2 regions of the Priestia sp. Y58 genome follow, and region 1 is predicted to be linked to the other one. Evidence: a T-box and tRNA genes for the amino acid it is inferred to sense, from the RefSeq annotation. Region 1 holds a T-box; the other holds one or more tRNA genes.
What was found. The T-box of region 1 lies ahead of serS (serine--tRNA ligase). A T-box ahead of a tRNA ligase gene usually reads a tRNA of that ligase, here a tRNA-Ser.
Positions count from the first base shown of each region.

Region 1 (5,028 bases):
GATCGCATTCAAGAAAGAGGGCGACCAATGGAACAGCAAACGCCTCTTGATTATTGGAAAGAGATGCACGCCCGATACGAAGACTGGATTAATAACTTTACGGCTTGCCCTATTCTTCGTTTAGATATTAGAGAATACGACCTTCTTAAGGATCCTGATTCAATTGAATCAATTGTGGAAAAAGTGGCTCGCTTTTTACAACATAATGAAAAGTTAAAACGTCGTCATCTATAAAAAATGCCGCTTTATCTATTAAAGCGGCATTTTTAACAAATAAAAAACCGTTACTTATAAGTAACGGTTTTCCAATCTCCAATTTATCGCGCTATGTTAATTGCATTATAAGTCAAATATGGCGGAGGAAGAGGGATTCGAACCCCCGCGGGCTTTAACACCCCTGTCGGTTTTCAAGACCGATCCCTTCAGCCGGACTTGGGTATTCCTCCGTATCGACAAGTATTAATTTATCATATACAAATAATGAAGTCAACTCTTTTATTGATTTTTAAAAAAAAGATGTTCATTAAGAATTAATTCTTAATGAACATCTTCTATTTTTATTTAGAAATAAATTCTTTATTTCCCATATATGGACGAAGCACTTCTGGAATTTGAATTGATCCATCTTCCTGCTGGTAGTTTTCTAAGATTGCAGCTACCGTACGGCCAATTGCTAAGCCAGAACCGTTTAGTGTATGAACATGCTCTGGTTTTGCTTTTGTATCACGGCGGAAGCGAATATTAGCACGGCGAGCTTGGAAGCTTTCAAAGTTTGAACAAGAAGAAATTTCACGATACGTTTCATAACTTGGAATCCAAACTTCAATATCATACTTTTTGGCTGCTGTGAAACCTAGGTCAGCTGTACACATGCTTAGAACTCGGTAAGGTAAACCTAATAGTTGAAGAACCTTTTCAGCATGGCCTGTTAATTTTTCTAATTCATCATAAGAATCTTCTGGCTTAACAAAGCGAACAAGTTCTACTTTATTAAACTGATGCTGACGAATAAGACCACGTGTATCTCTTCCTGCAGAGCCTGCTTCTGAGCGGAAGCAAGCACTATACGCTGTATAAGCAATTGGAAGCTGATCTCCGCTTAAGATTTCATCACGGTGTAAATTTGTAACTGGTACTTCAGCTGTAGGAATTAAGAAATAATCTTCTTCTTTAATCTTGAATGCATCTTCTTCAAATTTAGGAAGCTGCCCTGTTCCCGTCATGCTTGTACGATTTACCATATATGGAGGAAGGATTTCTTCATAACCATGCTCATCCATATGTAAATCCATCATAAAGTTAATAAGGGCACGTTCTAATCTTGCACCTAACCCTTTATAAAATACAAAGCGGCTTCCCGTTACTTTCGAAGCTCTTTCAAAATCTAAAATATTTAAATCAGTTCCTAAATCCCAATGCGGTTTTGGTTCAAAATCAAATTGTTTAATTTCTCCCCATTTGCGAACTTCTACATTATCATCTTCAGTTTCACCTACAGGCGTACTTTCATGTGGAACGTTAGGAATTGAAAGTAGCAATAGTTCTAATTCTTCTTCAACGCTGCGAAGCTCTTCATCCAATTGCTTTACGCGGTCTCCTACTTCACGCATTTCAACGATTAAATGATCAGCATCTTGTTTTTCACGCTTCAATTGTGCAATTTGCTGTGATACTTCATTTCGCTTGCTTTTTAACTCTTCTGTTTGAGCAATTAGCTCTCGGCGTTTTGCATCTAACTCTTCAAAGCGACCTAAGTCCGTTAAGTCCTCACCACGAAACTTGAGCTTTTCTTTTACTTCATTAAAATTAGCACGTAAAAATTTTAAATCTAACATACTTAGTACCTCCTTTAGTATAAAAGGGCAAAATAAAAACTCTCATCCCCATGAAAGGGACGAGAGTTTACCCGCGTTGCCACCCTAATTGAAAGCTAAAATAAGCCTTCCTCTTAAACCAGATAACGGATGAACCGAAACTGCCTACTACTTTTTCGACAGCTTGCTCCAGGACGGATTCATAAGAATTGATTATCGATTCACACCAGCCATCGACTCTCTTGAAATCAAAAATCTTATTACTATTTCCTATCAACGCTTTATACCAATATCATTTTTATTAATCATAATGTACTACAAGTCTGTACAAGATGCAATTCATTTATACAGGTTTTTTTGAAGCTTCTTCAACCATTGCTACGAAATACTTTGCCATGCGAGCATCATCTGTTAATTCTGGATGAAACGAACATCCCAAGAATTGACCTTGTCTTGCCGCAACAATTCGGTCGTTATGCATGGCTAAGACTTCAACGTTTTCTCCTACTTCTACAATATGCGGAGCACGGATAAATACGCCTATAAAATCTTCACCGATATCTTTAATATTTAGGGCAGCTTCAAAGCTATCCCGTTGACGCCCAAACGAGTTTCGAGCTACCGTAATATCCATAACACCTAAATGGGGCTCTTCACGGTCAACGACTTGTCCCGCGAGTAAAATTAAACCCGCACACGTACCAAATACCGGTTTACCTGCTTGTGCAAACTGGCGAAGAGGTTCCATAAAGTCATATTTGTCAATCAGACGACGCATCGCTGTGCTTTCGCCGCCCGGTAGGATTAAACCATCTATTTCGTTTAGCTGTTCAACTTTTTTTATGATAATGGCTTCAGCGCCTGCTGCTTCTAATGCTTGTGCATGCTCGCGAAAGGCACCTTGTAATCCTAACACGCCTACTTTTACCATTTTGTCAAAACTCCCTTTAAATTACCATCCACGCTCTTGCATGCGGTTTTCTGGTAATAATGATGAAATTTCAATCCCTTTCATTGCACTTCCTAATCCTTTTGATAAGTTTGCAATCAGTTCATAGTCTTGATAATGTGTTGTTGCTTCCACGATTGCTCGCGCAAACTTTTCAGGGTTGTCTGATTTAAAGATTCCTGATCCAACGAACACGCCGTCTGCTCCAAGCTGCATCATTAACGCTGCGTCTGCGGGTGTTGCTACACCGCCTGCTGCAAAGTTTACAACCGGTAAACGACCTTCACGTTTAATTTGCAGTAATAACTCATAAGGTGCACCTAATAGTTTAGCTTCTGTCATTAACTCATCTTCGTCCATGCCCACAACTTTACGTACTTGAGCATTTACTTGACGCATATGACGCACTGCTTCTACAATGTTTCCTGTCCCTGGTTCGCCCTTTGTACGAAGCATTGCAGCTCCTTCAGCAATACGACGAGATGCTTCGCCAAGATCACGGCAACCGCAAACAAATGGAACCGTAAATGTATTTTTATTTAAATGAAACTCCTCATCAGCTGGAGTCAACACTTCACTTTCATCGATGTAGTCTACACCCATCGCTTCTAGCACTCGTGCTTCAACAATATGGCCAATACGAGCTTTTGCCATAACTGGAATGGACACAGCATTCATCACTTCTTCAACAATTGTTGGGTCTGCCATACGAGACACGCCGCCTGCTGCACGGATATCAGCTGGAACACGCTCTAACGCCATAACAGCAACAGCGCCTGCTGCTTCTGCAATTTTTGCTTGCTCTGCATTGATCACGTCCATGATAACGCCACCTTTTTGCATTTCCGCCATTCCTCGTTTTACACGATCAGTACCTGTAATGTTATTCATGTTTGTCTTCCTCCTGTATCAAGTGTTTCACAATAATTTTTAGTGTATATACAAAATTCAAAACTTAGTGTCTATTTTACCGTATTTTTCGGAAAATTCCTATCTAATTTATAGATTATATACAAACAAATCTAAAAATAAAAAGAAGAGATACTCTCTTGTAGTATCTCTTCTTTCTCTTGAGTTATCATTAAAACCAATTATTCACTGTATTTGCAGCATTCATCCAAATATCGCTGAAGAAGTTACCAATACTGCGGATAGCGAGAGAGAACCATCCAGCTTTTTCAACAGATTCGTTTGTCACAACCGGCGTCATGCTATCTGTAGTTTGACCTCCTACATAGCCTAGATCTTTGAGATTGCTGTTTGTTGCACTCACATAAGCAACTGTTTCTCCTTTTTTAATAGGAGCAACAACTTTTTGATCGTTCATAACTTTATCGTTTAACTTAAAGTTGATTTTAGTATGATCTTTTTGACCTTTTTCGGTAATAATCTTTACCGAATTCTTTGGAGAAACGGAAGCTTCTTTTGATTTTCCTTTAGCAACATCAATTGTTTCATGCCCTTTGATTTCGCCGTTAGCAGGTACTACTTCTTTTAACTGAAAATGACTAAAAGCATAATCCAATATCTTTTTCGTTTGAGAAAAACGAGCAGCTTCCGTAGACTTGCCGTTTTCCTTGGCATTCATTACAACTGTTATGTATCTTACCCCGTTACGCTCTGCAGTTCCAGTGAAACATTGACCTGCAAAATCTGTATGACCAGTTTTTAAGCCGTCTACGCCGCTGTAGGCAGCTGAAAAACCTGGGAGCATCTTATTCCAATTGTTCATTTTTGTTTCGCCTTGTTGCCCTTGTCTAAACATTTTAGAAGGAGTTTTAGCTACTTCCAAAGATTCTGGATAATCATGAATTAAGTGATAAGCAAGGGTAGCAACTGCCCGAGCCGATAGAAGGTTCTCATCTTCTTCCTTCGTTCCTTTTGGATACATTCCTTTTAGCAAAGAATTAGAAAGACCGGTAGAATTGACAAATTTTGATTCACCCATATTTAATCTTTTTGCCGTTTCATTCATTAACTTAATAAAACGTTCTTCAGAACCACTGACAGCTTCAGCTAAAGCAATTGCAGCTCCATTAGCTGAATAAATAGCCATGGCATCATATAATTCTTTCACCGTGTATTTTTGGTTTTCAATTAACGGTACATTTGATAATCCATAATCCTGAGAAATTTTAGCTGCATATTTACTAACTGGTACACGTTGATCCCAAGATAATTTCTTATCTTTTATGGATTCTAATACTAGGTATTCCGTCATCATTTTTGTCATGCTTGCAATACCTAATAAAGCATCCGTATTTT
Region 1 covers NZ_JAKWFL010000020.1:7,807-12,834, forward strand. Annotated here, with positions in the region: gene MMB68_RS27330 (deoxynucleoside kinase) at 1-234, shown strand, start outside; tRNA gene MMB68_RS27335 (tRNA-Ser) at 354-446, opposite strand; gene serS (serine--tRNA ligase) at 558-1,835, opposite strand; T-box leader at 1,888-2,100, opposite strand; gene pdxT (pyridoxal 5'-phosphate synthase glutaminase subunit PdxT) at 2,158-2,745, opposite strand; gene pdxS (pyridoxal 5'-phosphate synthase lyase subunit PdxS) at 2,767-3,654, opposite strand; gene MMB68_RS27355 (serine hydrolase) at 3,845-5,028, opposite strand, start outside.

Region 2 (5,028 bases), on a different contig from region 1:
TCAGTAGCAGTAGGGATGGTCCCGTATTTAATGTCATAGTGACAAATATATCCGATAAAAGCGAAAGCGGCTAATGCACATAGCTTTTTCATTATGCTCCTCCTTCATTCTTTTGCTTATGTGTAAAGCCTATGCTTGTCTTACTTAAATATGATTGGAGAACGAAAATTGAAAGAAAAATTAATGATTGTTTCATTAGGCTTATTGCCTTTGATTATGGTATTAGGAAATTCCATGCTCATTCCTCTGCTGCCAAGCATTCAAAAGTCACTTCATTTAAGCGGAGTTCAAACCAGTTTGATACTGAGTGCATTTTCGATTCCAGCCGCATTGTGTATCCCTGCTGTAGGGATTTTATCAGACCGGTATGGGCGTAAAAAGTTAATCATATATTCGCTCGTCATCATGATAATAGGCAGTGTCATCGCTGCTAGTAGTGCCTCATTCTCTTCTGGAAACTTTGCTGTGTTGATGGCTGGCAGAGTCATTCAAGGGATTGGAGCTGCAGGTACTACAACGTTGGCAATGGCATTAACTGGAGATGTATTTACAGGGGAAAAAAGAGCAAAGGTCCTCGGGATTTTAGAAGTGTATAACGGAGCAGGAAAAGTGGTTGCGCCGATAATTGGAGCATCGGCAGCACTCGTCGTATGGTATGCCGCATTTTTTGTCTATCCCTTAGCTGCAGGTGCTGCTTTAGTAGGTATAGTCATGTATGTGAGAGAAGGGAAAACAGGTTCGGATTCAGTATCTGTTCAAGAATATTTAAAGAGAGCCCTTGGGATTGTCTATGATAAAAGAAAATCGCTTTTTCCTTTATTCTTTGTCGGGGGATTGGGGTTGTTTTTATTATTTGGCATTTTATATTACTTATCTTTTTTAATAGAGGAAACGTATCATATAGACGGTTTTTTTAAAGGAACCGCTTTTTTATTTCCTCTTGGCGCAATGACGCTCGTTTCTTATTGGACCGGGCAGCGAATCAAAACAGACGTAGAGCTCATGAAAAAATTGATGATAGTAGGAATGGTTCTTTTATTTGTAATGTTTGGAGTATTAACGATGATTTACACGCTTCCTATTTTGATGTTTTGTTTGACAGTCGCCTTTGGCGGCTTAGGGTTTGTTCTTCCGTGTATTAATATGATGATTACTTCAGCGGCTTCAGAAGAAGAAAGAGGGTTTATTGTATCCATTTATGGAACGGTGAGATTTTTAGGAGTAGCGTTGGGACCTGTCGTTTTTGAAGTGTGGATGCATATTGAAAGGCTGATGTTTGTTTATAGCTTTATTCTGCTCACAGCAGGAGGTTTGTGGGTTTTGTATCAGTTGAAAATTTTTTCTTCTGCAATGGGAAGAAGAAAAGTTGTACAGAAATAAAGAGGCTGAGACAAAAGTATGTTAGTTGAAGAAGCTCCGAACGAATTTGATTCTTGATCAAGAATCAAATTCGTTCGGAGCTTTTCATTGGCAGGGTAAACATAGATTTTATGTATGTAGGTGCTTCTAGCGGTTGATTGGATTCATTTCGTTATGTTTCAATCGCTTTATTAGGTTTTATCTTTTTTCTTATAGGAACCCTTGTGACGAGCAACAAGTAAATGAAGAACGTTCCTATCCAGTAAAGAGAGCTATGTGTTGCTAGAGACAAAGAAAAAGCTTCAAAGAGCGTATAAAGCAGCGTGAAGGCTACCGTACTATAAGCGCTCAGTGCCCACAGCTGCTTAAAAGGAAGCTGCTTTTTATTAATGAGTCCAATCAGCTTTCCAAGATAAGCAAGGCAGGTAATAAAAAGGAAGTTTAGTCCAGATGTTAATACGTACAGTAAAAGCATAGCGATAGGGACAAGTATGTATAGAGAAAATTTTTGTTCGTGCAGCAAGTTTAACAGTTCATTTTTATCTTTATGGTGCCAGTTTAGCAACTCATATGAATACGTTTGTGTTTGTGAATTAGTCGTGATGTAAATTCCATCCTTTAAAAAACCAATTGCATGAGCAGGGGAATGAAACCGTTCAATAGACTGTGAGGGGTTTAAGATAAAAGCGGTACCGTTTACTTTTTTTGTGAAAGGTTGACTTGACGTAAGCTGTGAGTTTGAAATAGAAAAAGAAGAAACAGATTTTGGAAGATCTGTAGTAGCGATATGATAGCCGTTTACAATCGTCAAAGTCATAAAGAAAAATGTAGGCAGCAAAGAAATAAATGTTAAAAACAGCACAAAGCCAATTGTTTTATTCGTATGCTCAAAGCGAAGCGACCTTATTTTTTTGAAGGAAGTAAAACTCCATGCCATCTTTTTCAGCATGCTCATTGTAAAGCCTCCTCTTATTGAAGATTCTGATTATACCTTATTTTATAGCGAAAATTTAAGGTTTACAATAGATTTTAGAAACCGTTACCAATTACAATGATGCGGTGGAGCGTTTTGTCACAAGCACATCTTATGCGTATATGTACAGGTTTTGCCGTCATTGTTTTTGGGGATATTACGGGCAGCTTGAGGACCGTGCTGTTAATATTGCAGATGTACAATCGAAAATCATTATTTGAAGAGGTATTCGAAAGTAAAATAAAGGAAGGACTCGTCGTGCAAGGTCTTTCTTTATAGGAGTGATTATTGTATGATAAATAGTAATAATAAAAAGGATAGGTGCGGGCATGGCTATTTTATGTTGGGCATTAATTATCATTAGCTTTGTTGTATCGTTTGTTGGGTTGGTTTATCCCATCATCCCAAGCGTGCTATTTGTAGCTCTAGGATTTGTTATATACGGTTTATTTTATGATTTTAGCTCCTATAGCTGGTTATTTTGGGTGATACAAGGATTGTTAGTTGTCGCACTTTTTTTAGCAGACTATATAGCTAATATTATTGGTGTGAAAAAATTCGGAGGCACTAAAGCAGGTGTTTGGGGAAGTACAGTTGGGCTGCTTGTGGGTCCGTTTGTCATTCCGGGATTTGGAATTATTTTAGGGCCGTTTATCGGAGCGATTGTAGGAGAACTGATTGTTCATCGGACCACAATTAGCAACGCAGTAAAAATTGGAGTAGGTTCGGTTATTGGCTTTTTTAGTGGCGCTATTTCAAAAGGATTTATTCAACTGCTGATGATTGCCTATTTTTTATACGCTGTTTTAAAATAATATATTGACTTTAGGCTAGAAACATGTTAAATTTTTAATGTCGCTAGTAAATGTTATATTGTTCCACAGTAGCTCAGTGGTAGAGCTATCGGCTGTTAACCGATCGGTCGTAGGTTCGAGTCCTACCTGTGGAGCCATGGCGGTGTAGCTCAGCTGGCTAGAGCGTACGGTTCATACCCGTGAGGTCGGGGGTTCGATCCCCTCCGCCGCTATTTTCCAATTTGCATTTGTGACATACATAATTCATACTGTTCCACAGTAGCTCAGTGGTAGAGCTATCGGCTGTTAACCGATCGGTCGTAGGTTCGAGTCCTACCTGTGGAGCCATGTGGACCCTTAGCTCAGCTGGTTAGAGCAGACGGCTCATAACCGTCCGGTCGCAGGTTCGAGTCCTGCAGGGTCCACCATTTATAGGGTTGGAGGAATACCCAAGTCCGGCTGAAGGGATCGGTCTTGAAAACCGACAGGGGTGTTAAAGCCCGCGGGGGTTCGAATCCCTCTTCCTCCGCCATACTATTGTCTATTCAAAGCTTCTTTTGAGAAAAAGAAGCTTTTTTTATGTTTAAAAGAATAGCGAATGGGAATTAGGTAAATATAAATCATGGATTAGGAACTTTTTATTTGAAACAGTAGGGTAAATTTGCTAATCTAAACGTATATGGTGCTTTTGCGCCAAAATGCTTACATATTTTGAAGGAGGAATTATTCATGGCTTACAAATTACCAGAACTACCTTATGCATACGATGCACTGGAACCACATATCGACAAAGAAACAATGAATATTCACCACACCAAACATCACAACACATATGTTACAAATCTAAACGCTGCTGTTGAAGGCAAAGCGGATTTAGAAAGCAAAAGTATTGAAGAGTTAATTTCAAACTTAGATGCTGTTCCTGAAGATATCCGTACAGCAGTACGCAATAACGGTGGCGGTCATGCGAACCACTCATTATTTTGGACAATCCTTTGCCCTAACGGCGGCGGTGCTCCAACTGGTGAATTAGCGGACGCTATCGCTAGCAAATTCGGCAGCTTTGATCAATTCAAAGAAGAATTTGCAAATGCAGCTAAAACTCGCTTCGGTTCTGGCTGGGCTTGGTTAGTTGTAAACAACGGCGAATTAGAAGTAACAAGCACACCAAACCAAGATAGCCCATTAATGGAAGGCAAAACGCCAATTCTTGGTCTAGACGTTTGGGAGCACGCTTACTACTTAAATTACCAAAACCGCCGTCCAGATTACATTTCAGCATTCTTTAATGTTGTAAAATGGGACGAAGTTGCTAAGCGTTACGACGCTGCAAAATAAGCTAAAGACGTATTTAAGAGCCAGTAAAGTAATTATTACCTTTACTGGCTTTTTTGTTTTCCAATTCTTTTACATATCTCCTTTTCTTTTTCACACACTAGGTGTAGAAGAGAAAAGGAGTTTTTTGATATGCCTTTATTAAAAAAAGTAGTTGGAGATGTAGAAGTTAGTAAAGATTTACTTTTGCTTTTAATTATAGGCGGTCTTTATGCCTTGGCTATTTCAATTTCCAATTCGTTTGTTAACATTTATCTGTGGAAACAATCAGGCGAATTTTCGGATCTCGCTATTTATAATTTAGCGGTAGTGGTGCTTCAGCCGCTTACGTTTATTTTAGCAGGTAAATGGGCCAAACGAATTGACCGGGTTGTGGTTTTAAGGTTAGGTGTATCTTTTTTAGCTGTTTTTTATATCGCTGTATTAGTCAGTGGAGCTAACGCAGCCGAGTATTTAGTATTGCTTGGTGGACTGCTGGGTATAGGATACGGCTTTTATTGGCTAGCTTTTAATGTGCTAACTTTTGAAATTACAGAACCTGATACAAGAGACTTTTTTAACGGATTT
Region 2 covers NZ_JAKWFL010000001.1:728,858-733,885, reverse strand. Annotated here, with positions in the region: gene MMB68_RS03890 (hypothetical protein) at 1-92, opposite strand, end outside; gene MMB68_RS03885 (MFS transporter) at 169-1,380, shown strand; gene MMB68_RS03880 (DUF1189 domain-containing protein) at 1,532-2,314, opposite strand; gene MMB68_RS03875 (hypothetical protein) at 2,429-2,611, shown strand; gene MMB68_RS03870 (DUF456 domain-containing protein) at 2,662-3,147, shown strand; tRNA gene MMB68_RS03865 (tRNA-Asn) at 3,210-3,284, shown strand; tRNA gene MMB68_RS03860 (tRNA-Met) at 3,286-3,359, shown strand; tRNA gene MMB68_RS03855 (tRNA-Asn) at 3,400-3,474, shown strand; tRNA gene MMB68_RS03850 (tRNA-Ile) at 3,478-3,554, shown strand; tRNA gene MMB68_RS03845 (tRNA-Ser) at 3,566-3,658, shown strand; gene sodA (superoxide dismutase SodA) at 3,856-4,464, shown strand; gene MMB68_RS03835 (MFS transporter) at 4,594-5,028, shown strand, end outside.
Region 2: it encodes a tRNA-Ser, which carries the amino acid that the T-box ahead of serS (serine--tRNA ligase) is inferred to sense. The anticodon was not compared.